DNA from 3 places in the Kribbella ginsengisoli genome. Region 2 is predicted to be linked to each of the others. Evidence: riboswitches for the same ligand, from Rfam matches in the RefSeq annotation. Region 2 holds a riboswitch; each other region holds the start of a gene.
The links. A riboswitch is a leader RNA that binds a small molecule or an ion and turns the genes downstream of it on or off. The one in region 2 is predicted to bind cobalamin.
Positions count from the first base shown of each region.

Region 1: another riboswitch for cobalamin. It lies ahead of ABD768_RS24300 (ABC transporter substrate-binding protein); the one in region 2 lies ahead of cobN (cobaltochelatase subunit CobN).
Region 3: another riboswitch for cobalamin. It lies ahead of ABD768_RS17105 (ribonucleoside-diphosphate reductase subunit alpha); the one in region 2 lies ahead of cobN (cobaltochelatase subunit CobN).

Region 1 covers NZ_BAABAA010000007.1:166,267-176,579, reverse strand. The annotation lists gene ABD768_RS24325 (hypothetical protein) at 1-508, opposite strand, end outside; gene ABD768_RS24320 (MFS transporter) at 571-1,860, shown strand; gene ABD768_RS24315 (FMN-binding glutamate synthase family protein) at 1,919-3,436, shown strand; gene ABD768_RS24310 (thiamine pyrophosphate-dependent enzyme) at 3,450-5,174, shown strand; gene ABD768_RS24305 (hypothetical protein) at 5,199-6,179, shown strand; cobalamin riboswitch at 6,465-6,648, shown strand; gene ABD768_RS24300 (ABC transporter substrate-binding protein) at 6,671-7,687, shown strand; gene ABD768_RS24295 (FecCD family ABC transporter permease) at 7,684-8,757, shown strand; gene ABD768_RS24290 (FecCD family ABC transporter permease) at 8,786-9,826, shown strand; gene ABD768_RS24285 (ABC transporter ATP-binding protein) at 9,831-10,313, shown strand, end outside.
Region 2 covers NZ_BAABAA010000001.1:1,066,504-1,076,816, reverse strand. The annotation lists gene ABD768_RS04765 (excinuclease ABC subunit UvrA) at 1-43, shown strand, start outside; gene ABD768_RS04760 (C2 domain-containing protein) at 97-660, opposite strand; gene ABD768_RS04755 (maleylpyruvate isomerase N-terminal domain-containing protein) at 702-1,358, opposite strand; cobalamin riboswitch at 1,521-1,648, shown strand; gene cobN (cobaltochelatase subunit CobN) at 1,686-5,405, shown strand; gene surE (5'/3'-nucleotidase SurE) at 5,418-6,170, shown strand; gene ABD768_RS04740 (magnesium chelatase subunit D family protein) at 6,391-8,601, shown strand; gene cobO (cob(I)yrinic acid a,c-diamide adenosyltransferase) at 8,601-9,215, shown strand; gene ABD768_RS04730 (cobyrinic acid a,c-diamide synthase CobB) at 9,322-10,313, shown strand, end outside.
Region 3 covers NZ_BAABAA010000004.1:130,670-140,982, forward strand. The annotation lists gene ABD768_RS17070 (fumarylacetoacetate hydrolase family protein) at 1-402, opposite strand, end outside; gene ABD768_RS17075 (GNAT family N-acetyltransferase) at 445-933, shown strand; gene ABD768_RS17080 (3-methyladenine DNA glycosylase) at 930-1,784, shown strand; gene ABD768_RS17085 (hypothetical protein) at 1,772-2,062, opposite strand; gene ABD768_RS17090 (Fic family protein) at 2,361-3,635, shown strand; gene ABD768_RS17095 (DinB family protein) at 3,943-4,524, shown strand; gene ABD768_RS17100 (serine hydrolase domain-containing protein) at 4,664-5,767, opposite strand; cobalamin riboswitch at 5,884-6,021, shown strand; gene ABD768_RS17105 (ribonucleoside-diphosphate reductase subunit alpha) at 6,285-9,119, shown strand; gene ABD768_RS17110 (ribonucleotide-diphosphate reductase subunit beta) at 9,116-10,171, shown strand; gene ABD768_RS17115 (outer membrane protein assembly factor BamB family protein) at 10,265-10,313, shown strand, end outside.

The DNA of each region.
Region 1 (10,313 bases), on a different contig from region 2:
GCACCCGGCCGGCGCCGAGGGTGACCATCACCATCCAGCGCGACCAGGCGGCCTTGCCGCGGGAGTTGTAGATCACCAGGTTGCTGTCGTTCTGCACAGCGAGGATGGCGTTGGTGCTGCCGTGCGTGCCGCTGGCCCAGACCGGCGTACGACCGGAGATGACGACCAGGTTGCCGTCCTTCTGCATCACGATCGCCGACGACTTCTTGTTCGTCGCCGTGCTCCAGACCGGGGTCTTGCCGTTCTTGTAGAGCACGGCGTTGCCGTCGGCCTGCATGATGAAGGTGTAGACGCCGTTCTTCGAGCGACGGTACTGCCCCGGCTTCAGGATCTGGCCGGGCTTCAGCAGGTCGCTCACGGCGGCCGTGGTCGTGGCGCTCGAGGCCTGGGTGGTGGCGCTGGTCTTCGCCTGCGCGGCCGTCGGGACCAGCAACACGGTGCCGGCGACCGCCGCACCGGTGGCGAGAACGGCCAACGCCCGGGCATGGGCTTTGAGGTTCGAGATCATGCGGCCGACAGTAGGACGGAAATGGGTTCATCCTCGGGCGATCCAGCTGTCACTATGTGCCAGTGGCAACAAGTTTCCGGACCCGGCTGGCCCGCCTGAAGATCGATCTGACGCCGTGGCGGGGGTCGCGGGACTTCCGGATCCTGGTCGTCTCCGGCTCGGTGTTCTTCCTCGGCGGCATGGTCGGTTACGTGGCGTTGCCGTTCCAGCTCTACCAGTTGACCGGCTCGAACTTCGCGGTCGGCGCGATGGGCCTGGTGACGATCGTCCCGCTGGTCGTCTTCGGCCTGTACGGCGGTGCGCTGGCCGATCACGTCGACCGCCGCAAGATGCTGGTCGCGACCGGTGTCGCCCAGGCGCTGATCTGCGCGCTGATGCTGACCAACTCGCTGCTGGCGCATCCGCAGATCTGGCTCATCTACGTCTGCGGCGGGCTGAACGCGATCGCCACCTCGTTGCAGCGGCCGAGCCGGGAGGCGCTCTTCCCGCGGGTGGTCAAGCACGACGAGATGGCCGCGGGCGTGGCGCTGATGTCGCTGACCATGCAGATCGGCCAGCTCGCCGGTCCGGCGCTCGGCGGCGTACTGGTCGGCACGGCCGGGGTGAGCTGGGCGTTCGGGATCGAGCTGACCGGCCTGGTGATCGCCACCAGCCTGTACGCCGGGCTCGGGTCGTACAAGACGAATGAGCACAGCAAACCGCCGAGCCTGCGCGGGATCGGCGAGGGCATCGTCTACGCCTACCGGCGCAAGGACCTGCTCGCCACCTACCTGGTCGACATGGTCGGGATGTTCCTGGCGATGCCGATCGTGCTGTTCCCGGCGTTCGCGACCGACATCCTGAAGGAGCCGAAACTGCTCGGTCTCCTCTACAGCGCCGAGGCGATCGGCGCGATGTGCGCGAGCCTGACCAGCGGCTGGGCCAAGCGGGTGCATCACCAGGGCCGGGCGGTCGTCTGCGCGACGATCGTCTGGGGCGCGTCGGTCGGGATCGCCGGGCTGGCGCCGAACATCTGGTTCGCGATCGGCTTCTTCGCGATCGCGGGCGGCGCCGACATGGTGTCGGTGCTGTTCCGGTCGGTGATCTGGAACCAGACCATCCCGGACGAGATGCGCGGCAGGCTGGCCGGGATCGAGATGCTCGGCTACTCGCTCGGTCCGCTCGGTGGACAGGCGCGTTCGGGCCTGGTGGCCGACCTGACGACCGTACGGACCGCGATCGTCAGCGGTGGGGCGCTCTGTGTCGTCGGAGTCGTCGGTACTGCGGTCTGGCTGCGGGAGTTCTGGCGGTACGACGCCCGGACCGACGAGCACGCGGTCCGGCAGCGTGATCTGCGGGCCGAGTCGACGTAACCGGTCCGCAAGGCGCTCCTGCCGGGCCCGGCGGGATCGACGGAGTAGCTTCGAGAGCATGGTGCTGCTTTTCGTCCTGCTCGGCATCGTGGTCCTGCTGATTGCGGTCGGCATCCATGACGTGATCCAGAAGAAGCACTCGATCCTGCGGAACTACCCGGTCATCGGGCATCTGCGGTTCCTGCTGGAGAAGATCCGGCCGGAGCTGCAGCAGTACTTCATCGAGCGCAACTACGACGGCCGTCCGTACGACCGCGACACCCGCTCGACCATCTACTCCCGCGCCAAGGGCACCAACGAGGAGCAGCCGTTCGGGACCGAGCGGGACGTGAACGAGGTCGGGTACGAGTACCTGGTCCACTCGACCGCGCCGAAGCCGGTCGCCGAGCAGGTCCCACGGGTCAGGATCGGCGGGCCTGACTGCACTGCGCCGTACGAGATGGCGTTGCTGAACGTCTCGGCGATGAGCTTCGGCGCGATCAGCGCCAACGCGATCGAGGCGCTCAACCGGGGTGCGGCGCGCGGCGGGTTCGCGCACGACACCGGTGAGGGCGGGATCAGCGAGTACCACCGCAACGGTGGCGACCTGGTCTGGGAGATCGGCAGCGGGTACTTCGGGACGCGGGACGCCGATGGCGGCTTCGACCCGGACCAGTTCCGGGACAAGGCCGCCGACGACCAGGTCAAACTCGTCTCGCTCAAGCTCAGCCAGGGCGCGAAGCCCGGTCTTGGCGGGGTGCTGCCCGGCGCGAAGGTGACGCCCGAGATCGCGGCCGTCCGCGGCGTACCGGTCGGCAAGAAGGTCGTCTCGCCGCCGTATCACCAGGTGTTCTCGACGCCGCGCGAACTGGTCCTGTTCATCGCCCGGATGCGCGAGCTGGCCGGCGGCAAACCGGCCGGTTTCAAGCTCTGCGTCGGCTCGCGGACCGACGTGCTGGCGATCTGCAAGGCGATGGTTGCCGAGGGCATCACTCCGGACTTCATCGTGGTCGACGGCGCCGAGGGCGGGACCGGCGCGGCGCCGCAGGAGTACGAGGACCACATCGGTACGCCGCTGACCGAGGGCCTGCTGACCGTGCACAACGCGCTGACCGGCGTCGGGCTGCGGGACCGGGTGAAGATCGGCGCCAGCGGCAAGGTCGCCACTGGTGTCGACGTCGTGAAGCGGATCCTGCAGGGCGCCGACTACACCAACGCGGCCCGCGCGATGATGATGGCGACCGGCTGCATCCAGGCGCAGACCTGCCACACCAACACCTGCCCGGTCGGCGTCGCGACCCAGGACCCTCGCCGGATGCGTGCACTCGACGTCGCCGACAAGACCCACCGGGTGGCGAACTACCAGCGCGAGACGGTCGAGTCGGCGATGCAGGTGATCGCGTCGATGGGGCTGGAAGGGCCGGAACAGCTGGAGCCGCGGATGCTGCTCCGGCGGGTCGACCACGCCCGTACCGAGAGCTATGCCGACCTGTTCGAGCACCTCGCGCCGGGGCAGCTGCTGGGCGGCATTCATGACGTGTCGAAGGCTTGGGCCCGCGATTGGGTACAGGCGGATCCGGACGTATTCAGACCCTAGGGAGCTGGCTGCAGTGAGCACTGTCGCGGAGTTGCTGGTTGAGTCGCTGGCCTCGCATGGCGTGACCTCGGTGTGGGGTGTGGTCGGCGACGCCCTCAACCCGGTCACCGATGCGATCCGGCGCGAGGACCGGGTCGACTGGATCGGCGTACGGCATGAGGAGGCGGGTGCCTTCGCTGCTGGAGCGCAGGCGTCGCTCACCGGTCGTCTGGGTGTGTGTATGGGGACGGTCGGGCCGGGGGCGATCCATCTGCTCAACGGCCTGTACGACGCGGCCAAGTCGCGGGTGCCGGTGCTGGCGATCTGTGGGCAGGTGCCGCGGGAGGAGATCGGCAGTGACTTCTTCCAGGAGGTCAACAACGACGTGCTGTTCGCGGATGTCGCCGTCTTCACTGCGACGGTGTCCACTGCCGAGCAGGCGCCGGGGCTGATCGAGCAGGCGGTCAATGCGGCGCTCGCGGAGCGCGGTGTCGCCGTACTGTCGATCCCTGGTGACGTTGGCGGTCTAGAGGTGCCGCACGGTACGCCGGTGCCGCAGTTCCTCGAGCCTGCGTCGCACACAGTGCCTGATGCGGCTGAGCTGTCGAAGGTGGCGGCAGTACTGAACGCTGCGGACAACGTGACGCTGCTGGTCGGTGCTGGAGCGCGGGAGGCGCTGGCTGAAGTGCAGCAGCTCGCGGAGCTGTTGGCAGCGCCCGCTGTGCTCACGCTGAAGGCCAAGGAGCGGTTCGAGGAGAATCTGCCGCAGGAGGTCGGGCAGTCGGGGCTGCTGGGCAATCACGCGAGCAAGGTGGCGTTTGACGGGTGTGACGTGCTGTTCCTGGTGGGGACCGACTTCCCCTACCGGGAGTTCCTGCCGTCGGGGAAGACCGTCGTGCAGCTGGATGTGCGGGGTGGGCACATCGGGCGGCGGGTGCTGGTCGACCACGGGCTGGTTGGGCACGCGCAGCCGACGCTTGCGCAGTTGCTGCCTTTGCTTGAGCAGAAGACGTCTACTGCGCATCTGGAGAAGGCGCGGAAGTCGTACGCGGCTTGGCGGGAGCGGCAGGTGCAGTTCACGGATCCTGGGTTCGACCGGAAGCCCAAGGGGTTGCTGCGGCGCAAGGTGGACAACCCGGATGCGCGTATCCGGCCGGAGCTGCTCGCTGCGGCGGTGGATCGGCATGCGGCTGACGATGCGCTGTTCACGAGTGACACGGGGATGTCGACGGTCTGGCTGGCGCGGTACGTGCGGATGCGTGGGGATCGGCGGTTGATCGGGTCGTACAACCTGGGGTCGATGGCCAATGCGATGCCGCATGCGCTCGGGTTGTCGGCGGTGGATCGGTCGCGGCAGGTGGTGGCGTTCTGCGGTGACGGCGGGTTGTCGATGCTGTTGGGGGACCTGATCACGGCGGTGGCGTACGAGTTGCCGGTCAAGTTGGTCGTGTTCAACAACGGGCGGCTCGGGATGGTGAAGCTGGAGATGGAGCAGGTCGGGCTGCCGGAGTACGGGACCAAGTTGGCGAACCCGGATTTCGCCGAGGTGGCGAGGGCGATCGGGCTGACCGGGATTCGGGTCGAGCGGCCTGGTGACGTGGACTCGGCGGTCTCGCAGGCGCTGGGTACTACGGGGCCGGTGCTGATCGACGTACTGACGAATCCGGACGAGATCGCGATCCCGCCGGCGCCGACGGTGCATCAGGGGTGGGGGTTCGCGATCGCCAAGACGAAGGAGTTCATCGAGAGCCATGAGTAGGGCTTGCGGTTAGGCTCTGTGACCATGCGTACTCGGTTGGTGGTCGCTCTGCTCGGCAGTACTGCGTTGCTGGCCGGGTGCGGCGGTCCTGGAGGCGAGACGGCGCCCAGTGTGCCGCCGCTGGTGTCAGTCAGCACTACGCCCGCCGAGACGCCTACCCCGACCTCTACGCCGTCGGAGACGCCTAGTACGCCGCCTACCTCCAAGGTGGCCGACACCTTGTGCGTGCGGATGAACCAGACGCTCGTGCAGACGACGCTGGGTGTTCCGGTGGTGCGGATCCAGCCGAAGCCGGTGCTGCCGGAGCTGGGCTTCCCGACGTACGACCAGTGCGAGCTCGGGTTGAGTAGCAACTCGTCCGGGCCGGTACTACGAGTTGGCACGTCCGCCTTCTTTGCGACGGCCGCGGATCTGGCGGCGGTTCGCAAGGCCTACGACGCGACCAAGGGCGAGCCGGCCAAGTCGCTGACCGTCGGGCAGGGCGGATTCGGCACCAGCCGCTTCGTCGTGTTCCTGGCCGACGGCAAGCTGCGCAAGATCAGTGGGCCGCCGGCGACGCTGGCGAAGTACGTAGTACTGGCCCAGGACGCGGCCCAACAGACCGGGGGGCTGCCGGAGCCTGCGCCGTACATCACCCGGCCGGAGTGCGAGCGCGGCACGTCAGCCGCCACGAAGGTGATGGGGATCGAAGCCTCGGTCCGCCGCGACGGCGAGACCGACGCCGGCGACATCGTCTGCGCCTGGCTCACCAAGACCCGCGTCCTCTACTCCACCGTCCGCCGGGTCAAGGACGCCGCAGCCATCACCGCTCCGATCAGCAAGGCCGCGACCTCCTTCCCGATGCCCCTCGGCGACGAAGCCTACGTAGACACCGTCACCGGCCGCTCCATCATCCGAGTAGGCACCGACAAGATCGTCGACCTGGTCCCCCTCCCCGCAGGCACCACCGACAAAGACGACATGGCCAGCTTCGTCCTGACCATGTCCGGCCTCTACACCCGCTGACCCCGCCGACCTCTACCCCCGCTGACCCCGCCGACCGTCGCCGCCCACCGTCATCTCGGGGGTTAACCCTTCAGTTGCTGGGTTGCCCCCCGAGAATCCCGCTGGGCAACCCCACATCTCAGGGGTTAACCCCTGAGATGTTTCGGGCTGGGGGCTGGGGGCTGGGGTTGGGGATCCTGCCGACTTGTCGTCCTTCTCGCGCAGGGGTGCCCGCCCTCCGTTGGTGCTTGAACCGGTTCACCATCCTGTTCCCGGGGTGGTTTCTGCGACTGGGTTGCAGGTGGGTTACGGTTGCGGGGTCGTGGTGTTCGGGAAATCGGTGTGATGCCGATGCGGCCCTCGCCACTGTGATCGGGATGTTCCGGGGTTGTTCTGTTGTGGAGACCACTGGCCGAGGTTGGCTGGGAAGGTCAGACCCTGGAGCGCGGTTCCCGTCAGCCAGGAGACCGGCCACGGCGTGTCACACCGTCCACGAGGTGCTGGAGGCGCGCGTGAAAACGCTGGTTGCTGCTGTCGTCGTACTGTCCCTGGCCACCGGATGCGGAGGTGCCGCCACAGCGGGGCCGGCCGCCGGTGCCGTCGCCGTCAAGAACTGCGGGATCGACCTGACCGTCGACGGGCCGCCTGAGCGGGTGTTCGCGGCGTACCAGCCGGCGATCGAGATGGCGCACGCGTTGGGGATCTCGGACCGGCTGGTCGGGACGGCGTACCTGGACGCGGAGGTGCTGCCGCAGTACGCCGCGGCGCAGCAGGACGCGAAGTACTACAAGAACCTGCCGAGTCGTGAGGAACTGCTCAGCCAGAACCCCGACTTCGTGCTCTCCGGCTTCAACGACGTGTTCGGTGGCGGCGGCAGCGACGAGAGCTTCGGCAGCCGCAAGAGCCTGTCGGACCTCGGCGTGCAGACCTGGATCTTCAGCCCGCTCTGCCCGACCGCGGACGGCAAGGGCGACGAGGCGATCGACCCGTCGACCGTCTCGATGGACAACGTGTACGCCGATCTGCGCGATCTCGGCAAGCTGTTCGACGTCTCCGACCGCGCCGAGCAGGTGATCGCCGACCAGCAGAAGCGGATCGCGGCTGTTGAGGCGAAGGTCAAGGGTGCGGACCGGCCGACCGTGGCGATCCTGCGCCCAGGGCTGGAGGGTGGCGGGCTGACGGTGTCGGGTGGGCCGGACTTCGGGTCGGTGCTGATCAAGCAGGCCGGTGGGGTGAACGCCTTCGCCGACCTGACGTCGAAGCGGAACGTGAAGGTCAGCGTCGAGGAGTTCATCAAGCGCGACCCCGACTATGTGCTGATCAGCGGGTGTTGCGACGCGTCGCTGACAGAGGCGCAGGTCCAGCCGGATGTGCAGAAGATCTTGAGCAATCCGGCGTACGCGAATCTGAAGTCGGTGAAGAACAAGCACGTGTATCCGTGGTTGTTCGCGCACCACTCGGCCGGCGTACGCGGCGCCAACTCCACCGAACTGATCGCGAAGCTGATCCACCCCGACCTGGTCAAGTGAAGAACCTGGTCGCGGTCGAGGGCCCGGACGCGGTGAAGGGCTCTGGTCTCCGTGATGGGTTTGGCCGGGTAAGGGGCGGCGGGTTGCGGGCGGGCGGGCTCGCCGTCGCCTGTGTCGTGCTGCTGGGGGCCGTGTTGCTGTCGTTGGTGGCCGGGAATCAGTGGTTCGGTCCGCATGACGTCTTCGTCGCGGCGGCCGACTTCACCGGATCGGACACGGACCGAGTGATCCGGTACCTGCGCTTCCCCCGTACTGCGGTAGGCCTGCTGGCCGGTGCTGCCCTCGGGCTGGCCGGCGCCGTCATGCAGGGGATCACGCGCAACCCGCTGGCCGATCCGGGCATCCTCGGGGTGAATGCGGGCGCCGCGCTGGCCGTGGTCGCTGCGATCGGCCTGCTGGGGATCCAGTCGCTCACTGGCTACGTGTGGTTTGCGATGGGTGGGGCGTTGGTTGCGACCGTCGTGGTCTATCTCGTCGGGTCGGTCGGTCGAGGGGGCGCGACGCCGGTCAAGCTAGCGCTGGCCGGGGCGGCGCTCTCCGCTCTGCTTGGGTCGGTGACGTCGGCCATCACTCTGCTCGACCTCTCGACTTTGAACGAATTCCGCTTCTGGGTCGTCGGATCGTTGACCTTGGCAACCAGCGCGATCGTTGCGCAGGCGCTGCCTTTCATTGCCGTGGGGATCGTCTTGGCGTTGGCTCTTGGTCGATCACTCAACCAGCTGGCGTTGGGTGAAGACCTGGCTGCGACCCTCGGTACCAGGATCTGGGTGGTTCGTTTGTTGGCGGCACTCGCGGTCATGCTGCTCGCCGGTACCGCGACCGCGATGGCCGGCCCGATCGCCTTCGTCGGGTTGGCTGTGCCGCACGTCGCAAGGGCCCTGGTCGGCGCCGACTACCGCTGGATCCTGCCCTACTCCCTCGTCCTAGCGCCGACCGTCCTCCTACTCGCCGACGTCACCGGCCGCCTCGTCGCACGTCCTGACGAGTTGCAGGTCGGCATCATCACCGCCCTGATCGGCGCCCCGCTCTTCATCGCCCTGGTCCGCCGCCGCAAACTGGCCGAGCTGTGAAGGGGAACGCAGTGGAGTCGCGCGCTGTGTGGGCGACGCCGTGAGGGCGGTCCGGATCGGCCCGTTCTCGACCCGGGTCGACGTCGCCAGCCTCGTCGTCTCGACGGCTGCTTGGGTTGCCGCATTGGCGATCGCCGCTATATCGCTGACGCTTGGCGACTATGAGATTCCGTTGTCGGACGTGCTCAATACGCTGGCGGGTAACGGTTCTTTGATCATGACGGATGTGGTGGTCAACAACCGGTTGCCTCGGGTGCTGGTCGGGATGGGGGTCGGTGCCGCGTTCGCGATCTCGGGGGCCATCTTCCAGCGGTTGGCGCGCAATCCGTTGGTCAGTCCGGATCTGATCGGGATCAACGCGGGAGCGGCGCTGGCCGCAGTACTGATGATCACGATCTTCGGTACGTCGATGGGCTGGCTCCCGGCCGGCGCGCTCGTGGGGTCCTTGCTGACAGCGACGGCTATCTATCTTCTTGCTTATAAACAAGGGATTTTCGGGTATCGCCTGGTGCTGGTCGGGATCGGTGTCACCGCGATCGTCGGGTCGATCACCGCGTACCTGCTCACGCTGGCCGACATCTACGCGGCGAAGAGCGCCTCCATGTGGCTCGCCGGGAGTCTCGCCGGACGGTCCTGGCCGCACGTGATGCTGATCGGGATCACGTTGCTGGTCCTGGTACCGGCGGCGATGGCTGGGTCGCGACAGCTGAGGCTTCTCGAGTTGGGCGACGACCTCGCTCGCACGCTCGCGGGTCGGGTCGAGCTGTCCCGAGGGCTGCTGATAGCTGTCGGAGTCGGCCTGGCCGGGCTGGCGACGGCGGCGGCTGGACCGATCGGTTTCGTCGCGCTCGTCGCCCCGCAGCTCGCTCGCCGGCTGGTCGCCGAGCGCGTCGCTGGGTTGCTTGCCGCGGGGGCGATCGGGGCGTTGCTGGTGGTTGCTTCCGATCTGCTCGCGCGGGAGCTGTTCGCGCCGACGGCGCTGCCGGTGGGGGTCGTCACGGCGTTCCTCGGCGCGCCGTACCTGCTGATTCTGATGGCCCGCGCGAACCGCGTCGGGCAAGGAGGCTGACCTGATGGCGGTACTGCGCACTGACCGGCTGAGCCTCGCGTACGACGCGACGCCGGTCGTCACGGGGCTGTCCGTCGAGATCCCCGCCGGGCAGATCACGGTCATCGTCGGGGCCAACGCGTGTGGGAAGTCGACGCTGTTGCGCGGGCTGGCCAGGTTGCTGGCGCCGAAAGGCGGTGCTGTGTATCTGGATGGTGCTGACCTGGCCGGGTTGTCGGGGAGCACGCTGGCGACGAAGCTCGGCATGCTCCCGCAGCAGCCGGTCGCGCCCGACGGCATCACCGTCTCCGACCTCGTCGGGCGCGGGCGTCATCCGCACCAACGCTGGTTCCGCCAGTGGTCGGCCGAAGACGAGCGCGTCGTCGCCGCCGCGCTGGAAGCAACCGGTACGTCGGACTTGGCGACCCGTTCCCTGGACGAACTGTCCGGCGGTCAACGCCAGCGGGTCTGGATCGCCCTGGCCCTGGCCCAAGACGCCGAGACCATG
Region 2 (10,313 bases):
CCCAGAAAGCCTCACCGGCCAGTACCTCCGCGACGTCCTCTAGCCCGCCGGCAGGCCGGGACAATCTTCTCCGGCATCGTGCCCCGGAGCGACAAGCTAGCGGTCGCGACGACCGGTACGTACGCGAATTTTGGGACCGTGCTGTGATGCCTCCGCCTGAAGCGATTCCGGCCAAGGGAAATCGAGCGGGTCGGAGCTCGCCTGCCAGCGGTGGCTCAGTTCGCGGAGGGTCTCGGTGGTGCGGTCGAGGTCGACATCGGCGTACGGGCACGGATCGGCTCGGGTGACGCCCCACATCTCGCGGACCTCAGCGTACGGCGTGGACTGGTCCTTCTCGACCGCCATGTGAAAGACGCTCGAAAGCGCCTCGCTCATGCCGATGCTGTTCGGTGCTTTGAGGATGCGCGCGCTGCGGACCTTCGCGTCGTGACGCTTCTTGCCGGCCGTCTGCTCCATGCTGTCGAAGACCGCACCGGCTGCGATACAGCCGAAGATGCCGTCGGGCATGCGCAGCTCGCGTTCGGTGACCGCATGCGCGAGATCGTGCGGCACGCGGTGCTTGCGCGAGTACGAGAACAGATTGAACTCCGCCCCGTCCGCACGCCGGATCAACGTAAGGCTCTCACCACCACGCGGGTCATGCAGAAAGGTCAGTCGCATTGCCCCAGAGTGTCCGCCCTGTCGGCCCACGCGCCACTGGTTTAACCAAGCACGAGGGGCAACTTCTTGGTGAGCTCACCGAGTTGCGTCTTCTCCAAGTCGGACGGATCACGGCGCCCGGTGCTGATCAACAGCACGTCCTTGTCGGACCAGCTCGCAGGAAACCCAGCGCCGGCGATCTGCTCGATCATGTCCCGGCTCTCGGCGAGGCCTTCGATCGATGGTCCTGGCGCTTGCGGTAGGTGAGCGACCAGATCGAGGTGGTGCAGCGTCCACTCCAGCACGTACGCCGAGAGGTAGTCGCTCACCGTCAGCACCATGTCCTGCGTGCTGACCCGCGTCCTCGGATCAGCCAACTCGGCCGCCCGCCCGGCCGCGGCACCCACATCATCGAGATGAAACTTGAGCAACCCCGGATCCCCGTACGCCGCCGCCAACCGAACGATCAACGCATCCAGCGGATCCTCACCAGCAGCCGCCGCCTCAGCCACCGCCCAATAACTCACCGAGTCATGCGTCGCCTCGGCCTCGCTAGGCGTCACCAGCGTGATCAACACATCCTGCGCATCGATCACCAGATGACAAACCAGATCCCGCACCAACCACCCCGCACACCCTGACGCCTCGCCGAAGTCGGCATCACCCAGCCCAGCAACCGCCGCCCGCAACGCACCCCAAGACTCCGAGAAGAGATCCACCCCAGCAAGCTAATGCGCCACCGGTCCAAGCCGCACACAAGAGCAGGCAGTAGTCCCCACACCGCCGACGTCCTGCGATCGATGCGCAGGCGTGGGTGGGAGTGTCGAGGCGTGTGAGCGACGGTGGAGCAGGCGGAGCTCGACCGTGGGGGAGTAGTTGCCGACGTGGTCGACTAGAGTCGTGCTGTCATCGACGGCTGTGCAGGAACCCGGTGTGAGTCCGGGGCGGTCCCGCCACTGTGACCGGGGGTTTCCCGGGAGTCAGGAACTGCTGCTGTCGTACCTGCCACCTGGGGCGTGGACACCCCGAGGAAGGACCGGTCGCGCGTGCCCGCGAACCTTTTGCTGCTCTCCACTGCCGACACCGACTTGCTGGCCGCTTCGCAGGCTCAGGCCGGATGGAAGGTCGCCAACCCGGCGCGGGTCGAGCTCGATGACGTTGCCACCCTGCTTGACGGCGTCGAGGTCGTCGTGGTCCGCCTGCTGGGCGGTCGCCGCGCCTGGGAGGAGGGTCTCGACGCCGTCATCTCCTCGAACATCCCCACCGTCGTGCTCAGTGGAGAGGCAGCGCCCGACGCCGAGCTGATGTCGATGTCGACCGTCCCCGCGGGCGCGGTCACCGAGGCGCTCGCGTACCTCCGTGAGGGCGGCTCCGAGAACCTCCAGAACCTGGCGGGCTTCCTCAGAGACACCATCCTGCTCACCGGCGACGCATTCGACCCGCCCAAAACCCTCCCGACCTACGGCATCCGCGCCGGCCGCACCTTCACCAAGGACCACCGCCCAGTAGTCGGCATCGTCTACTACCGCGCCCACGAGATCTCCGGCAACACAGCCTTCGTCGACGCCCTCGCGACCGCGATCGAGCAGGCCGGCGCCCAGCCCCTTCCCCTGTACTGCGGAACGCTGCGCGGCCTGGACCCCACCCACGCGGACAACGCCGACCTCTTCGCCCTCCTCAAGCAATGCGATGTCCTCGTCACCACCCTCCTCGCGGCCGGCGGCACCGTTGCCTCCAACGCAACGGCCGGCGGCGACGACTCCTGGGACGCAGGCGCCCTCGCCTCCCTCGACATCCCGCTCCTCCAAGGCCTCGCCCTCACCTCGACCCGCGAGCAGTGGCTCGAGAGCGACGCCGCGATCAGCCCGCTCGACGCTGCCACCCAGGTCGCGATCCCCGAGTTCGACGGACGCCTGATCACCATCCCGTTCTCCTTCAAGGCGTACGACGCCGAGGGCATCGCCAGCTATGCCCCCGACGAGGAGCGCTGCGCCAGGCTTGCCGGCATCGCAGTCGCCCAGGCCAAGCTTCGGCACGTCGAGCCGAAGGACAAGAAGCTGGCGCTCGTACTGTCCTCATACCCGACCAAGCACGCCCGGATCGGCAACGCCGTCGGCCTCGACACCCCGGCCTCGGCGGTCGTCATCCTCGGCCAGCTCAAGGACGCCGGCTACGACCTCGGCCCCGACCTCAATCTCGACGAGCTCCAGGGCGCGGACGGCGCCGACGGACTCATCCACCGGCTCATCGCGGCCGGCGGTCACGACGTCGACTGGCTCACCGACGAGCAGCTGTCCAGTGCGGTCGCGAAGATCCCGCTCTCGACGTACCAGCACTGGTTCGGCAAGACCCCCGAAACGTTGCAGCAAGCAATGATCGAGGCGTGGGGGGAGGCCCCGGGTTCCCTGTACGTCGACCAGTCCGGCCCCGAGCCCGCGATCGCCCTCGCGGCCCTCCAGTTCGGCAACGTCGTGCTGATGATCCAGCCGCCCCGCGGTTTCGGCGAGAACCCGGTCGCGATCTACCACGACCCCGACATGGCCCCGTCGCACCACTACCTGGCGGCCTATCGCTGGCTCGAAGCGCCAACCGAAGAAGGCGGTTTCGGCGCCCACGCGGTGGTCCACCTCGGCAAGCACGGCACGCTCGAATGGCTTCCTGGCAAGGGCATCGGTATGGCGGCCGACTGCGCGCCCGACGCCGTACTGGGCAACCTCCCGCTCGTCTACCCGTTCATCGTCAACGACCCCGGCGAGGGTACGCAGGCCAAGCGTCGCGGGCATGCCGTGATCGTCGACCACCTGGTACCACCGATGGCGCGCGCCGAGACGTACGGCGACATGGCCAAGCTGGAGTACCTGCTCGACGAGTACGCCACGGTGTCGGCCCTCGACCCCGACAAGGTCCCGACCCTGCGCGCGCAGATCTGGACGCTGATCCAGGCCGCTCAGCTGCACCACGATCTGCACACCTCGGAGAAGCCGGAGGACGAGGAGTTCGACGAGTTCGTCCTGCACCTCGACGGCTACCTCTGCGAGATCAAGGACGTCCAGATCCGCGACGGGCTGCACATCCTCGGCGGCGGGCCGGACGGCGAGGCACGGGTCAACCTCGTTCTCGCCGTACTGCGTGCGCAGCAGATGTGGGGTGGCGTCTCGGGCGCCGTACCGGGGTTGCGGGCTGCTCTCGGCCAGACCTTCGGCGTCGACGAGGCAGCGATGCTGGAGAACCCGGGCGTCGCCGTACCGGAGCTGGCGGACCTGGCGACGCTGGCGGATCTTCCTGCCGTGAGCGGTGCCGACGGTGTGGACCTGCTGGAGGCAGTTGCACGCAAGCTGGTTGTCGGCATGGAGACGCTGGCGTGGGATGCGGGCAAGGTGCCGGTCGTCATCGAGGAGGTACTCGGTCGCTCCTCGACTCAGGTCGAGAAGTCGCTGCAGTTCGCCGCGGACGAGGTCGTGCCGAGGTTGGCCCGCACCGGCGACGAGCTGACGAACGTACTCCGCGCGCTGGACGGCCGTTTCGTCGAAGCCGGCCCGTCGGGGTCGCCGACGCGCGGTCTGGTGAACGTCCTGCCGACCGGCCGCAACTTCTACGCCGTCGACCCCAAGGCGATCCCGAGCCGCAACGCCTGGGACGTCGGCGTCGCGCTGGCCGATTCGTTGCTCGCGAGGCACAAGGCCGAGACGGGGGAGTGGCCGCGATCGGTCGGCCTGACCGTCTGGGGCACGTCCGCGATGCGCACCCAGGGTGACGACCTGGCCGAGGTGCTGTGGCTGCTCGGGTGTCGCCCGGTCTGGGACGAGGCCTCGCGCCGGGTCACCGGCTTCGAGGTCGTCTCGCTGGAGGAGCTCGGCCGCCCGCGCGTCGACGTGACGATCCGGATCTCGGGCTTCTTCCGGGACGCGTTCCCGCATGTCGTCTCACTGCTCGACGAGGCCGTCCGCACCGTGGCGGCGCTCGATGAGGATGCCGAGAGCAACTATCTCAGAGCGCACGTCGACGCTGATGTAGCCGCGGGCAATGACATGAGGTCGTCGACGGCGCGCGTCTTCGGGTCCAAGCCGGGCTCGTACGGTGCCGGCTTGCTGCCGCTCGTCGATGCGCGCAACTGGCGTACCGACGCCGAGCTGGCCGAGGTCTACGCGGTCTGGGGTGGGTACGCGTACGGCAAGGATCTCGACGGCGCGGAGGCCCGGCCGTCGATGGAGCGTGCCTATGCGCGGATCCAGGTCGCGGCCAAGAACGCGGACACCCGTGAGCACGACATCATGGATTCGGACGACTACTTCCAGTACCACGGTGGCATGGTCGCGATGGTGCGCCACCTGACCGGGTCGAACCCGAAGGCGTACATCGGCGACTCCGCGGTACCGGCCCAGGTGAAGACCCGGACGCTGGAGGAGGAGACCAAGCGCGTCTTCCGGGCGCGGGTGGTGAACCCGCGCTGGATGGCGGCGATGCAGCGGCACGGGTACAAGGGCGCCTTCGAGATGGCGGCGACGGTGGACTACCTGTTCGGGTACGACGCCACCGCCGGTGTGGTGGACGACTGGATGTACGAGACGCTCACCACGGAGTACGTCGCGAACCCGGAGATCGCCGAGTTCTTCCGCAAGTCCAACCCCTGGGCGCGGCACGGGATCGCGGAGCGGTTGCTCGAGGCGGCTCAGCGCGGGCTGTGGTCCGAGCCGAGCGAGGAAGCACTGGAAACGCTGCGCACGGCGGTTCTTGAGACAGAAGGTGACATCGAGGATCGCGGCTGATTGGGTGGTCGCATGCCCGAACAGCTGAGAGTCCTGGTCACCAACGATGACGGCTATGAGTCCCTGGGCATCCAGGCGCTCGCTGCGGCCATGGAGGGCCTGGGCCACGCGGTCCAGGTGGTGGCGCCGTGGGACGACCAGAGCGGCGTCGGGAGTTCGCGGGCCGGGATGATCGGCAAGGCGATCTCGTCGAAGGTCGGCGAGAACGGGTTCATCGGGATCGACGGGACGCCGGCACTGGCAGTGACGCTGGCTCGGCTCGGCGCCTTCGGGCCGTCGCCGGACGTGGTTGTGTCCGGGATCAACAACGGGCACAACATCGGACCGATTCTGCACTCCGGGACGGTCGCGGCCGCGCTGACCGCCTCCAGTCAGGGGTTGTCGGGGCTCGCGATCAGCATCGACTCGGAGCAGCCGTCGTACGTCGAAACGGCGGCGGCCGTGGCTGCGGAAGCGCTCTCCTGGTTGCTGGAGCAGCCGCAGGGGACGGTCATCAACGTCAACGTTCCCGATGTACCGATCGCGGAGCTCAAGGGTGCTCGCTGGGCGCGCCTGGTCCCGTACGAGCGCTCCCGGCTGGTGCTCGAGAAGGCGCCGACGGGTGAGCCGATCGTCGGTCTGGTACTGCGTGAGCCCCCGACGGAGACCGACACCGACGAGGCGCTCCTGCTCGCCGGCTACATCACCGTCACGCCCATCACCGGGGTCGGCGAGCTCCCCGGCGACTCCGCCGCGACCTATCTCACGGCGGCCTTCGCTCAGTAGCGCTCCGGCCGGTGTGGAATGATCGCCGGGACGGTTGTGGAGGAACACCGGTGACGGCCCTGTCGGGCTGAATTCCGGGGCGGTCCCGCCACTGTGACCGGGCTGCTGCCCGGAAGCCAGAACATCTGCCACCGTCCGTCAGGGAGCGCTCTCCGCGTGCCCCGGCGTACCAGTGCCAAGGCGGGCGTGGACACCCGCAGGACGAAGGGACCTCTCGCCCATGCGCTCAGCTCCGACCGGACCGACCCGATCGAACGGCGGCCATCGGCTGACTGCCGGCTTCCCGTTCACCGCGGTCGTCGGGATGTCCGACCTCCAGCTCGCGCTGATCCTGGCGGCGGTCTCGCCGGCGATCGGCGGCGTGCTGATCCGGGGTGAGAAGGGCACAGCGAAGTCCACCGCAGTCCGCGCTCTCACGGAGATTCTCCCCGCCGTAGACGTCATCGAAGGCTGCCGCTTCTCCTGCGACCCCACCAACCCCGACCCCACCTGCCCCGACGCCCCGCACACGGCACCCGCGGCTATCTCGCGGCCTGCGCGCCTGGTGGAGCTACCGGTGGGCGCGACCGAGGACCGGGTGCTTGGGTCTTTGCACTTGGAGCGGGCGCTCTCCGAGGGCGTGACCGTCTACGAGCCGGGTCTGTTGGCGGCGGCTCATCGTGGGTTGCTGTACGTGGATGAGGTCAACCTGCTGCACGACCACCTGGTCGACGTACTGCTCGATGCGGCCGCGATGGGACGCGCGACGGTCGAGCGTGACGGCGTCTCGATCACCCACCCGGCGCGCTTCGTCCTGGTCGGCACGATGAACCCCGAGGAGGGCGAACTCCGCCCACAACTCCTCGACCGCTTCGGCCTCACGGTCGACGTCGTCGCCAGCCGCGACCCCGCGGTACGGGTCGAGGTGATGCGCGCGCGGCTCGCGTACGAGGCCGACCCGACCGCCTTCATCACCCGGTACTCCGGTGCGCAAGCCGAACTCTCCGAGCGCATAGTCAAAGCCCAGTCCCGCCTGGCCGACGTCATCCTCACCGACGCCGCGCTCCGCCAGATCGCCGAGATCTGTGCCTCCTTCGACGTCGACGGAATGCGCGCCGACCTGGTCACCGCCCGTACTGCGGTAGCCCACGCCGCCTGGTCCGGCCGCACCGTCGTCGAGGTCGAAGACGTCCGCGCCGCCGCCAAGCTGGCCCTCCCACACCGCAAACGCCGCAACCCCTTCGACGCCCCCGGCCTCGACGACGGCCAACTAGAACAAGCCATCCAAAACAGCACCCCACCGGACCCGGACCCCGACGGAGGTCCGGACGGGGGCAACCCCACCGACCCCGACAGCACCCCGCCGACCGACTCGGACGACACCTCGCCGACTGATACCGACCGCGCGCCGAACACCGACACCGAGGTCGACCGCCCCGACGCGACCCGGCCGCCGAAGGACTCCTCCGACCCGGACAACACAGGCGACACCCCGGCGAGCGCTCTCTCCGGCCCCGCCCCGACGGGGCAGGTCGCCGCCAGCTCCGAGCCGTACAAGGCCCGCCTCCTGAGCGTGCAATCAGCAGGCGCAGGCGTAGCCGGCCGCCGCTCCAGAGCCCTCACCGAGGTCGGCCGAGTAGTAGGCGACCGCCCCCGCATCGGCCGCGAATCCGGCCGCCCCCACCTCCTCGCAACAATCCGCGCCGCCGCCCCCCACCAACACACCCGCGGCCGCACCCTCCCCGGCAAGCCGGGCCCAGCCGACGCCGCTCAGGGCAGCCCCGGCACCCCCGTCCCCGGCACCCCTGTCCCGGGTGGCCCAGGTCCGGCACGTGCGCGCCGCGGGCTCGCCGTTCGCGCCTCCGACGTGCGTCTCTCCGTGCGTGAGGGGCGTGAGGGGAATCTGGTGTTGTTCTGTGTCGATGCTTCTGGGTCGATGGGGACGAGGAAGCGGATGGGTGAGGTGAAGACTGCGATCGTCTCGCTTCTGCTTGATGCCTACCAGCGGCGGGACACCGTCGGGCTGGTCACCTTCGCTGGAGCGGAAGCGACAGTTGCCCTCCCGCCGACGGGCAGCGTCGAGACCGCTGTACGGCGGCTTGAGTCCTTGCCGACCGGCGGTCGCACCCCACTGGCCGAGGGCTTGCTGAAGGCTTCGGACGTACTGCGAATCGCCGCGATCCGCGATCCCCGCAGGCGTCCCCTGCTCGTGCTGGTGACCGACGGCCGCGCAACCTCCGGCGACAAGGCGTTCGCCAAGGCGAAGCAAGCGGCCGGGTGGCTGGCGCAGCAGGGGATCGCGGCGGTGGTGGTCGACTGTGAGCCGCGTCGCGGAGTACGGCTCGGGCTGGCGGGGGAGCTGGCCGCCGATCTCGGCGCGGAGTACCTGGATCTGGGAGAAGTCGCCGCGGGCAATCTTGTTCGCGCGGTCACCGATCGGAGCGCCGCCTGATGCCGCAGGGACAGCCGAACGTCGTACCGCAGGACGGCCTGACCACCCGGCAGCGCCGGAACCGGCCGTTGCTGATGGTGCACACCGGTGAGATGAAGGGCAAGTCGACCGCCGCGTTCGGGATGGCGCTGCGCGGCTGGAACCAGGGCTGGAACATCGGCGTCTTCCAGTTCGTCAAGAGCGCGAAGTGGAAGGTCGGCGAAGAGAGCGCGTTCCGGGCCTTGGGAAAGTTGCATGAGGCAACGGGCGAGGGTGGCCCGGTCGAGTGGCACAAGATGGGCGAAGGGTGGAGCTGGTCCCGCAAGGCCGGCACCGAGGAAGACCACGCCGCCGACGCCCTGGAAGGCTGGCGAGAGATCCAGCGCCGGCTGGCCGCCGAGACGCACGACCTGTACGTCCTCGACGAGTTCACCTACCCGATGAAGTGGGGCTGGATCGACGTCGACGAGGTGGTGGACACCCTGACCAACCGGCCCGGCCACCAATACGTCGTCATCACCGGCCGCAACGCCCACCAGAACCTCCTCGACGCAGCCGACCTGGTCACCGAAATGACCAAGGTGAAGCACCCCATGGACGCCGGCCAAAAAGGCCAGAGGGGCATCGAGTGGTGAGCCCCGCAAGAAGGCACGACCCCCACCTGCCCACCCTCGGGCGGCTGCCTCGGCGCGACAACGCAGTTGATTTTGCTGCCGCAAGGCGGCGAACAGGTGTAGGCGGATGATCCCGCGGGTGGTGATCGCGGCGCCGTCGTCCAGCGCCGGCAAGACGACAGTCGCGGTCGGGTTGATGGCTGCGTTGCGGCGTGCGGGACATACCGTGGCTGGGTTCAAGGTGGGGCCGGACTACATCGATCCGGGGTTTCATGCGGTGGCTACCGGGCGGCCGGGGCGGAATCTGGATCCGATGTTGTCGGGGGAGGAGCGGGTCGCGCCGCTCTTCAAGCACGGCGCCAAGGGTGCGGACCTCGCCGTGATCGAAGGCGTGATGGGCCTGTACGACGGTGCGCTCGGCACCGAGGGGTATTCGTCGACCGCGCATGTGTCGAAGCTGCTGCAGGCACCTGTCGTGCTCGTGGTGGATGCCTCGGCGGCGGGACGCAGTGTGGGCGCGGTCGTGCAAGGGTTTGTTGCCTACGACACCGGCGTGCGCATCGTCGGGGTGATCCTCAACAAGGTTGGCTCTGACCGGCATGAGGCCGAAGTACGAGCAGGTGTCGCGCCAACCGGCGTACCGGTCCTCGGGGTACTGCGTCGCGATACGCGCCTGACCGTCCCCAGCCGCCACCTCGGGCTCATTCCCGCCGACGAGCAACGCGAGCAAGCCGCCGCGGCCGTCGACGCCGCTGCCGAATTGGTGAAGCAAGGCGTCGACCTCGAAGCCTTCGTCGCCGCCGCGCGCGCAGCCGCTCCACTCGACGCGACAGCCTGGGACCCTGCGGCAGAGGTGACCCCAGCCGAAGAAGGTCGCCCGGTGATCGCGATGGCCGGCGGCCCGGTCTTCTCCTTCCGCTACACCGAAACCGCCGAGCTCCTCACCGCGGCCGGCGCCGACGTCGTCACCTTCGACCCGCTCCACGAATCGTTGCCGGAAGCAACTTCAGCGCTCTATCTCGGCGGTGGCTTCCCCGAACTCCACGCGGAAGCGCTCTCCGGCAACCTCGTCCTCCGCGACCAGGTCGCCGCGGAGATCGCCGCCGGCCTCCCCGTCGT
Region 3 (10,313 bases), on a different contig from region 2:
CCGCTCGCGGGGCAGGTCGCGGCAGATCCGGCCGATCACGATCGCCAGCTCGCCCTCGAAGTGCAGGTCGTTGGTCTGCTCGGGGTAGACGATGCCGTCCCGCGGGCCGACCACGCTGGTGTTCGGCTTGAAGAAGATCAGCGGCTCGGTCGGCACCTCGTTGCCGAGCTCCTCGGCGTGCGCGCGGTAGTTGCGCCCGACGCAGACCACCTTGCTGCGCGGGATCACCGGGGCCAGCAGCCGGACATCGGCCAGTTGCAGCTGCTCGCCGGTGAACTGCACCGGCCGGTAGAGCGGATCCGAGTCGAGCACTGCGACGGTACCGGTGAGCCCCTCGGGGTCGTCGGTCTCGACGATGCCGTACTTCGGCTCGTCATCAACGGAGAATCTGGCGATACGCACGGGCCTGAGCCTACCGTCGTGCCAGGGTGAGACAGTTACACGGTGACGACTGACATCCGGCTGGCCAGGCCCGCGGAGTACGAGGACGTGGGTTCGCTGACCGTGGACGCCTACGACGCGGACGGCTTCATCCCCAAGGGATCCGACTACGGGCTGACCCTGCGCAACGCGGCCGACCGCGCCGCGAAGGCGGAGTTGTGGGTGGCTGTGGACGGTACAGATCTGTTGGGCACGGTGACTTTCTGTGTACCCGGCTCGGTCTACGGCGAGATCGGGCGGGACGGGGAGGGCGAGTTCCGGATGCTCGGCGTCTCCGCTGCGGCCCGTGGGCGCGGCATCGGTACCGCTCTATCTGTGCACTGCGTGGATCGCAGCCGCGAGTTGGGCTTTCACCGTGTCGTCTTGTCGAGCGCCAGCTACATGACCACAGCCCACCGCATGTACGGCCGCCTCGGCTTCACCCGCCTCCCCGAACGCGACTGGTCCCCCCGCCCCGGTGTCGACCTGTACGCCTTCTCCCTGGACCTATGACCGTCGTACTGGACCCTGCTGACTGGCAGCCGCTGCAGGAAGCACATGCAAGTCGGGTGGATGCCTTGCTGGCCGATCACCTGGACCGCCGGCGCCGCGGCGAGAAGCACCCGGTCGAGGACTTCCTCTTCACCTACTACCCCACCCGCCCCAAGCAATTGCGGGTTTGGCACCCCGGCCCCGGCGTCGGCCTGCGCGGCGCCCAGTCCTACGAGGCCAAACGCGGCTACCTGTACGCCGACGACGTCGCGCGACTGGATCCGGCCGAGGTCACGCGGCGCGCCGACAGCATCGCCTGGATCGGAAAGTTGCTGTCAGCAACCGCTTCCCGCCAGCCCCAGTTCGGCTGTTTCGGCCTGCACGAATGGGCCATGGTCTTTCGCTCCGACGAGATCCGCCACGACTGGCCGTTGCGGCTGGGCGCCGAGGGCACCGACCAGGTCGTGAAGTCGAGCAAGATCGCCTGCTCCCATTTCGACGCCTTCCGCTTCTTCACCACCCCGGCCCGGCCGTTGAACATCCTGCAACCAACACGCGAGTCCCAACCCGCCCTCGAGCAGGGCGGCTGCCTCCACGCCAACATGGACCTCTACAAGTGGTCCACCAAACTGATGCCCTTCACCCCCAGCTCTCTGCTACTGGACTGCTTCGAACTGGCCAAGGACATCCGCACCCTCGACATGCGCGCGTCCCCGTATGACTTCGCCACTTTGGGCTACTCCCCCGTCGAGATCGAAACCCCAGCCGGCAAAGCGCAGTACGCAGCGGCCCAACGCACCTTCGCCGACCGCGCCCGCCCACTCCGCCAACAACTCGCAGACCTCTGCGACCAACTGCTTCAGGGCGTGTAGGGCGTCCCGCCGAACAGCGCGTTGAACTTGGTGGCTGTGGACGGCTTGAGCTTGCCGTTGACGCGAAGCAGGGCGGAGTCGAACGTGTAGTCGTACTCCGTGCCCAGCATCGGGATCTCCTTCAGATTCTTCTGGATGTAGGCGGCGCGATCGGTCGCATCCTTCGCCGACGGCCAGATCTCGATCGTCGCCCCACAGTCGGCGCTGGGCTCGTCGCAGGTCAGCGCCGAGTCGTAGAGCACGGCCGCGTCCAGATAACCGGTAGGCCGGCCGATCAAGTTGTTCGGATTCCCGATGCTCGGCCCGGCCTTCTTCCCCGACCTCCACCAGACAGCCTTGACCAGCCCCGCGATCCCATGGAGCGAGTACCTAGACGGCCTTCGACCAACACCGAACCCCAGTACCGGCCTTGGGGACCGAGCGGAGCCGAGCATGAGTGCATCGCAAGCGCAGCAGTGGAACGGCTTCCTCACCGCACTCGACCTCGTCGGCCGGCTCTCCTTTCCCACCGGAAGCTCGGCTAGCAAGCTGGTGTGAGCTCTTGTTCAAGGTTGTTGGATAAGCTTGAATAAGGGTGTGGCCAGGGTTGAGTTGCATCGGTGGCCGGGGCACCCGGATGGGTTCACCCGGGCTGAGCGGCTGGGTGGGTCGTATGAGTTGTATTTTCCGGATCCGTTGGTTGGGCGGGAGTTCGATCTCAGTGATGAGGTGCTGGCTGCGTTGGAGGACGCGGCTGGGGATCTGGGGCGGTTGGATGCGACTGCCGCCGTACTGACGAACAGTGAGGCGTTGGCTCGGTTGTTGTTGCGGGCTGAGGCTGTGGGGTCTTCGCAGATCGAGGGACTGGTGGTGGGGGCTCGGCGGCTGCTCAAGGCTGAGGCGTTGCGGGACAGTGGGCGGCATCATGATGTGACGGCCGAAGAAGTGTTGGGGGCCGTCGACGCGATGGTGTGGGTGACCGAGTCGGTGCGGATCGGGGACAAGCTCGAGGTCGAGCATGTGCTGGAGGCGCATCGGCGGTTGATGGCGCATTCGCCGAATCCGGAGTTCGGGGGTGAGGTGCGTTATCTGCAGAACTGGATCGGTGGGCGATCTCCGGCCGAGGCGTACTACGTGCCGCCGCCGGCGCATCTGGTTCCCGAACTACTCGCGGACCTGATGACCTTCATCCGCGAGTCACCGCTGCCGGTGCTGGCCAAGACCGGCATCGCGCACGCACAGTTCGAGACGATCCATCCCTTTGCCGACGGCAACGGTCGCACTGGGCGCGCACTGATCCACCTGGTACTACGAGCCGAGGGTCTCGTCGAACGCAGCGTGCCTCCGGTGTCGCTATCGCTTGCCACACACGCAACCCAGTACGTCGAAGCGCTCACCGCCTTCCGCCACACCGGCAAGGCGACCAACGCCCGCGCCCGGAGTGCCGCGAACGAATGGCTGCTCATGTTCGCCACCGCCTGCAGTCATGCGACCGCCGAGGCCGCCCGCTTCGAACGCACCGCCGCGGACCTCAAGACCGCCTGGCGCGAGCGAGCCGCCCCGGTCCGCGCCGGCTCGGCCGTCGACCTGCTGATCGAAACCCTGCCCGCGGCCCCCGTCCTCACCCTCGCAGCCGCCGCCGAACTCATCGGCCGCTCCCAACAGGCAGCCAACCAGGCTCTCGCCCGCCTGACCGAGTGCGCAGTACTCCGCGAACTCACCGACGGTCGGCGGAACCGCGTGTACGAGGCGCCCGAACTGATAGACGCCTTCACCCTCCTGGAACGCCGCTTCGCCAGCCCCGCCTCCGACACCCGGGTCGAGTCGCCGAACCGACCGGTCCCGTCCGCCCCGGCGAGACCGGCCGACTGACCTGGTCAACCCCGCTGTCCCGCTCAACCCCAATCTCCTACTCAACCCCACTCTCCCGCTCGTCCCAGGACAAGTCGGGTCGCGGGAAGAGTCTGTCGGCCCCGTCCCCGACGGGGCCGACAACCAACGATCAGCGACATGTCTTTCACCTCCCTCTCACCAGCGCTTCACGCCGGGCGGCTAGCAGATCGCTACCAGTGACACCAGCACCAACACGCTGTCCTGGTTGACTTTCTGGCTCCCGGCGTTGAACAATTCGAACACATGTTCGAGCGTTGGACCAAATCGGGGAGTGTGAGGATCTGTGATGCCGGAGCCGTTCGACTGGGAGATCTTGCAGCGGCCGTCTGCGATGGCGATGGTGCGCGGGCAGCTCGGCTTCAGCTGGATGGTGTTGTCCGGGCGGTTGGCGGCGCTGACCGACGAGGAGTACTTCTGGCGGCCGAGCAGTGAGGCGCTGACCGTCGTCCGCCGGCAGTACGCGGGGCGGTTCAGGTCGCTCGGGTCGGGCGAATGGGTGGCGCAATGGCCGGACGAGCCGGACCATCGCGGACCGCGGACGATCGCCTGGCTGATCGCACACCTGACCGAGACGTTCTTCGAGCGCTGGGAGTGGACCTTCGGCGCGAGCCGACAAGGCCGCGCCGACATCACCCTCCACGGCAACGCCCAGGACGCCGTCGCCTGGCTCACCCACTGGGTCGAAGCCTGGCAAGACTCCATCGCCAACCTCGACGAGGACCAAGCCATGACCGTCGGCCTGAGCCAGGCGACAGAACTGGACGCCGCCGAACCCTTCGGCCACGTGGTCCTGCGCCTCAACCGCGAGCTGATCCACCACGGCTCCGAGATCATGACCCTCCAAGACCTCCATGCCTTGGCGGCCTGACCGCACACCCCCGATCCCTGGTCGTCGAGGCGGAGGCCGCTCCATCCACCGCTCAGGAGCGCGCCTCGGCGACCAGGCCAACCGTCACACCGCCCACCCGATCCGCTCCCAAACCCTCGGGCGGCCAGAGGGTCGGCTGTCAGGAGAGCAGTTTGGTGGCGAGGTCCCAGACCTGGTCGAAGGCGTTGATTTCGGTGGGGTTGAAGCGGTTCTTGGTGACGGCTACCGAGATCCCGGTGGCGGTGTCCGCGTAGGCGGCAGAGCCACCGATGCCGACCATGCCGAAGACAGTCGGTGGAGCAGGGCGCATGCCGAGCTGGCCGATCGTGTAGCCGAGGCCGTACTGCGCCGGGCCGCCGGTCATCTCGTCCAGGCCGGTGGTGGAGAGGGCTGAGATCTCCTGCAGACGGGAAGGCGACAGCAGACGTACGCCATCGACTTCGGACATCAGCGCGGCGTACATGCGAGCCATACCTCGAGCGGTGACCGTCCCCCAGGCCGGGATGTCGGCCATCGTCACGGCGGTGTTGTTGGCCAGAGCCGCATTGGGGAACAGCGATCGCGGGCCCGACTTGAAGAGCGGAAAGTCCGGCGGCAACGAAGCGAACATGGCCGCGCCGGCCGGGTCGTCCTCGAAGTGCGCCACCCGCTTGAGTTCAGAGGCCGGTACGCCGAAGTACAACTCCCCCGCGATCCCCAGCGGCTCGCCAACCAAAGATGCCAGCGCCGAAGAGATCGGTGAGCCGGTCGCTCGTCGGACGACCTCGCCGAGGATGAAGCCGAAGGTGACCGCGTGATACCCCACCCGCTCCCCCGGCACCCACCAAGGCTCCAGCGAAGCGATCACCGAACACATCGCCTCCCAATCGCAGAACCGCGACAACGTCAGATCCGCAGGCACCGCCGGTACGCCGGCCGAGTGCGTCAGCACATGCCGGATCGTCGTCCCCTCCTTGCCATGAGCCCCGAACTCCGGCCACACCGAAGCCACCAATGTGTCGTACGACAACACCCCCTCCTCCACCAGCACATGGACGACGGTCGACGTCACCCCCTTCACCGTCGACGCGGCATAGAACAGCGTGTCCGACGCAACCGGCCGACCGGGAGCGGCCATCCCCGCCACGGCATCCACGATCAACTCGCCCCGGCGATAGACAGCGGCCTGCACGCCGTTCTCCGCACCCGACGCCACCAGACCCTCGATCGCGTCCACAACCTGCTCCTGCAATAACTCGTTCATACCAGCTCCTCGTTGACGACTCCCGGTACCGGGTCGGAGCCGCTGCGCCAAACTTGACATCGCACCCGAGATGCGTTTTTCACACAAGATGTGCGACACGCGGCGCGTCGAGACACTAGATGTGGGGTTCAGCGGGTTAAGGTCACATCACTGGTCGACAGGGGAACCCGGTGGAAATCCGGGGCTGCCCCGCAGCGGTAAGCGGATGAAGCAGTCCCGTGAGCCCGAATACCTGCGACCGGTGCGCGTGCCGCCGGCACGCGCTGTCCGAGACCTCGAGGGCGGGTCGCAGGGCGAGCAAGCGACAGGTCGTGCAACGCCGGTGTACCGCACCGGCGAGGAAGTCCCAGCAACTCGGTGCACCACCGGCCGGTCGGCGCAGCACAGTGGGTCGGTGCGATGGCGCCGCGCCGCGGGTGGCGCCGGGTAGAGCGGGCTGCGCGGCTCTGGTGCGGGAACTCGTCGTGCGCTTCCCCGGGGTCCCGGTCGTCAAGAGACTCGCGTGGAGAGAGCGCTTGTGACCATCGTTTCTGCGGGCAAGGCGGCCCAGGCCGCACCCCCGAACCAGCTCACCGTCGTCCGCCGGGACGGCAACAGCACCGCCTTCGACCCGACCAAGATCTCGGTCGCCCTCAGCAAGGCGTTCCTCGCCGTCGAGGGCAGCGAGGCCGGCGCCAGCCACCGCGTCCGCGACCTGATCGCCGACCTCACCGCCAAGGTGGTCGACGCGCTGACCGGCCGCGGCCGGCACAGCGTGCAGGTCGAGGACATCCAGGACCAGGTCGAGCTGGCGCTGATGCGGGCCGGCGAGCACCAGGTCGCGCGCGCCTATGTCCTGTACCGCGAAGAGCGCGCCAAAGCCCGTACGCCGGAGAACGCGGCCGAGCTGAGCACCAGCGACAGCACGAACAACACACCCGCCCGGCCCGTGATCAACGTCCGCGCCGCCGACGGCAGCACCACTCCCCTGGACGTCGACCGGCTCCGCGTCATCGTCGCCGAGGCAGCGGCGGGCCTCGACGCCGTGGATGCCGAGCTGATCCTCGACGAGACGCTCGGCTCCTGCTACGACGGCATCGCGCAGCATGAGGTCGAGCTCGCCCTGGTGATGGCGGCTCGCGGGTACGTCGAGACGGAACCGGAGTACAGCTACGCCGCTGCACGCCTCCTGCTCGACCAGATCCGTCGCGAGACGCTCGGCCGGGTGCACGGTGAAGCGCGGCAGGCGAGCCAGGCCGACATGGCCACGGCGTACGTCGACTACTTCCCTCAGTACATCCAGACCGGTATCGACGCGGGCCTACTCGACCCCGAGCTGGCCACGTTCGACCTGGCCAAGCTGGCTGCCGCGATCAAGCCCGAGCGCGACCTCAACTTCGCCTTCCTCGGCCTGCAGACCCTGTACGACCGGTACCTGCTGCACATCGACAAAACAAGGTTCGAGCTGCCGCAAGCGTTCTTCCTGCGAGTAGCGATGGGCATCTCGCTGAAGGAGGAGCACCGCGAGGACCGCGCGATCGAGTTCTACGAGCTGCTCAGCTCGATGCGGTTCATGTCGAGCACGCCGACCCTGTTCAACTCCGGTACGACCCGCCCGCAGCTGTCGAGCTGCTTCCTCACCACGGTCGACGACGACCTGTCCGGCATCTTCGCCGGCATCCGCAACAACGCGCTGCTGGCGAAGTACTCGGGTGGTCTGGGCAACGACTGGACCCCGGTCCGCGGGATCGGCGCCAAGATCCGCGGCACCAACGGCGAGTCGCAGGGCGTCGTACCGTTCCTGAAGATCGCCAACGACACCGCCGTCGCGGTCAACCAGGGTGGCAAGCGCAAGGGCGCGGTCTGCGCGTACCTCGAGACCTGGCACATGGACGTCGAGGAGTTCCTCGATCTGCGCAAGAACACCGGTGACGAGCGTCGCCGCACGCACGACATGAACACGGCCAACTGGGTGCCCGACCTGTTCCTGCAGCGGGTCGAATCCGGTGGCGACTGGACGCTGTTCTCGCCCGACGAGGTGCCGGATCTGCACGACCTGTACGGGACAGCGTTCCAGACGGCGTACGAGAGCTACGAGCGCAAGGCCGACCAGGGTGAGATCCGGGTGTTCCGCCGGGTCAAGGCCGTCGACCTGTGGCGCCGGATGCTGACCGTGCTGTTCGAGACCGGTCACCCGTGGATCACCTTCAAGGACGCGTGCAACCTGCGCTCGCCGCAGCAGCACGACGGTGTCGTGCACTCGTCGAACCTGTGCACCGAGATCACCCTGAACACCACCGTCGACGAGACCGCGGTCTGCAACCTGGGATCGGTCAACCTGGTCGCCCACCTGACGGACACCGGTCTCGACGCCGAGCTTCTGAAGCGCACCGTCAAGACGGCCGTCCGGATGCTCGACAACGTGATCGACGTGAACTTCTACACCACACCTGAGTCGGAGCGCGCGAACCAGCGGCACCGCCCGGTCGGCCTCGGCCTGATGGGCTTCGCCGACGCGCTCTTCGCACTGCGCATCCCGTACAGCTCCGACGCCGCCGTCGCGTTCGCCGACAGCTCGATGGAGCAGATCAGCTACCACGCGATCGAGGCGTCGAGCGACCTCGCGGCCGAGCGCGGCCGGTACCAGACGTACGAGGGTTCGCTGTGGAGCCAGGGCATCCTGCCGATCGACTCGCTCGAGCTGCTGCGCCAGGCGCGCAACGGCGATCTGACCGTCGACACGAGCAAGCAGCTCGACTGGGACGCGCTGCGCGGCAAGGTACTCCGCGACGGCATGCGCAACTCCAACGTGCTGGCGATCGCGCCGACCGCGACGATCTCCAACATCTGTGGGGTCAGCCAGTCGATCGAGCCGATCTACCGCAACCTGTTCGTGAAGTCGAACATGTCCGGCGAGTTCACCGTCGCCAACCCGTACCTGGTCGCCGACCTCAAGGCGCGCGGGCTGTGGGACCAGGTGATGGTCTCCGACCTCAAGTACCACGACGGCATCCTGTCCCAGATCGACCGGGTCCCGGCCGACCTGCAGGAGCTGTACGCGACCGCGTTCGAGATGGACCCGCTGTGGCTGGTCAAGGCCGCGTCGCGCCGGCAGAAGTGGCTCGACCAGGCACAGTCGCTCAACCTCTACATGACGGCGCCGTCGGGCAAGGCGCTCGACGAGCTGTACCGGTCGGCCTGGCGGTACGGGCTCAAGACCACGTACTACCTGCGCTCCCAGTCGGCCACGCACGTCGAGAAGTCCACGCTGCAAGGCACGGACGGCCGGCTCAACGCAGTACCAGTCGCGCTACCTGAACCCACAGGTGCCGTTTGCTCAATCGAAGACCCTGACTGCGAGGCCTGCCAGTGACGACCACAGGATTGGGTGAGATCACCCTCGGAGCGGCCCGGATCGACGTCACCGACAAGGCGATGATCAACGCCCGGGCGGACGTGAACCAGCTGCTGCCGCTGAAGTACCAGTGGGCCTGGGACAAGTACCTTGCCGGGTGCAACAACCACTGGATGCCGACCGAGGTCTCGATGCAGGCCGACATCGCGCTGTGGAAGTCGAAGGACGGGTTGACCGAGGACGAGCGGCTGATGCTGAAGCGCAACCTCGGCTTCTTCGCCACCGCGGAGTCGCTGGTCGCGAACAACATCGTGCTCGCGGTCTACCGCCAGCTGACCAACCCCGAGTGCCGGCAGTACCTGCTGCGCCAGGCGTTCGAGGAGGCCGTGCACACGCACACCTTCCAGTACATCTGCACGTCGCTCGGGCTGGACGAGGGCGAGCTGTTCAACATGTACCGCGAGGTGCCGTCGATCTCCGACAAGGACGCGTGGGCGCTCAAGTACACACAGCACTTGGAGGACCCCGACTTCAAGACCGGTACGCCGGAATCGGACACGGACTTCCTGCGCGACCTGATCGCGTTCTACGTGGTCTTCGAGGGCATGTGGTTCTACACCGGGTTCGCGCAGATCCTGTCGCTGGGCCGGCGCAACAAGATGGTCGGCATCGCCGAGCAGTACCAGTACATCCTGCGCGACGAGTCGATCCATCTGAACTTCGGCATCGACTGCATCAACCAGATCAAGCAGGAGAACCCGCACCTGTGGACCCCGCAGTTCCAGGCCGAGGTCCGTCAGATGCTGACCGAGGCATGTGAGCTCGAGGTCGCGTACGGCCGTGCCACCATGCCCAACGGCATGCTCGGCCTCACCGCGGACCTGTGCGAGCAGTACATGCATTTCGTCACCGACCGTCGCGCCGAACAGATCGGCATCGCCCCGATCTTCGGCGAGACCCGCAACCCGTTCGGCTGGATGTCGGAAATGATGGACCTGAAGAAGGAGAAGAACTTCTTCGAATCCCGAGTCATCGAGTACCAATCGGGCGGCGGCCTGAGCTGGGACTGAGCCTCGAGCGTCCGGGGAACCGCCTCCCGTGGTTCCCCGGACCTCCCGGTTTGGCATGCTTGCGGTCCCACACATCGCCCAGTGAGGACCAAAATGCCCAAGCGAACCGCGGCACTCGTCGTTCTCGCGGTGGCCGTAGCCG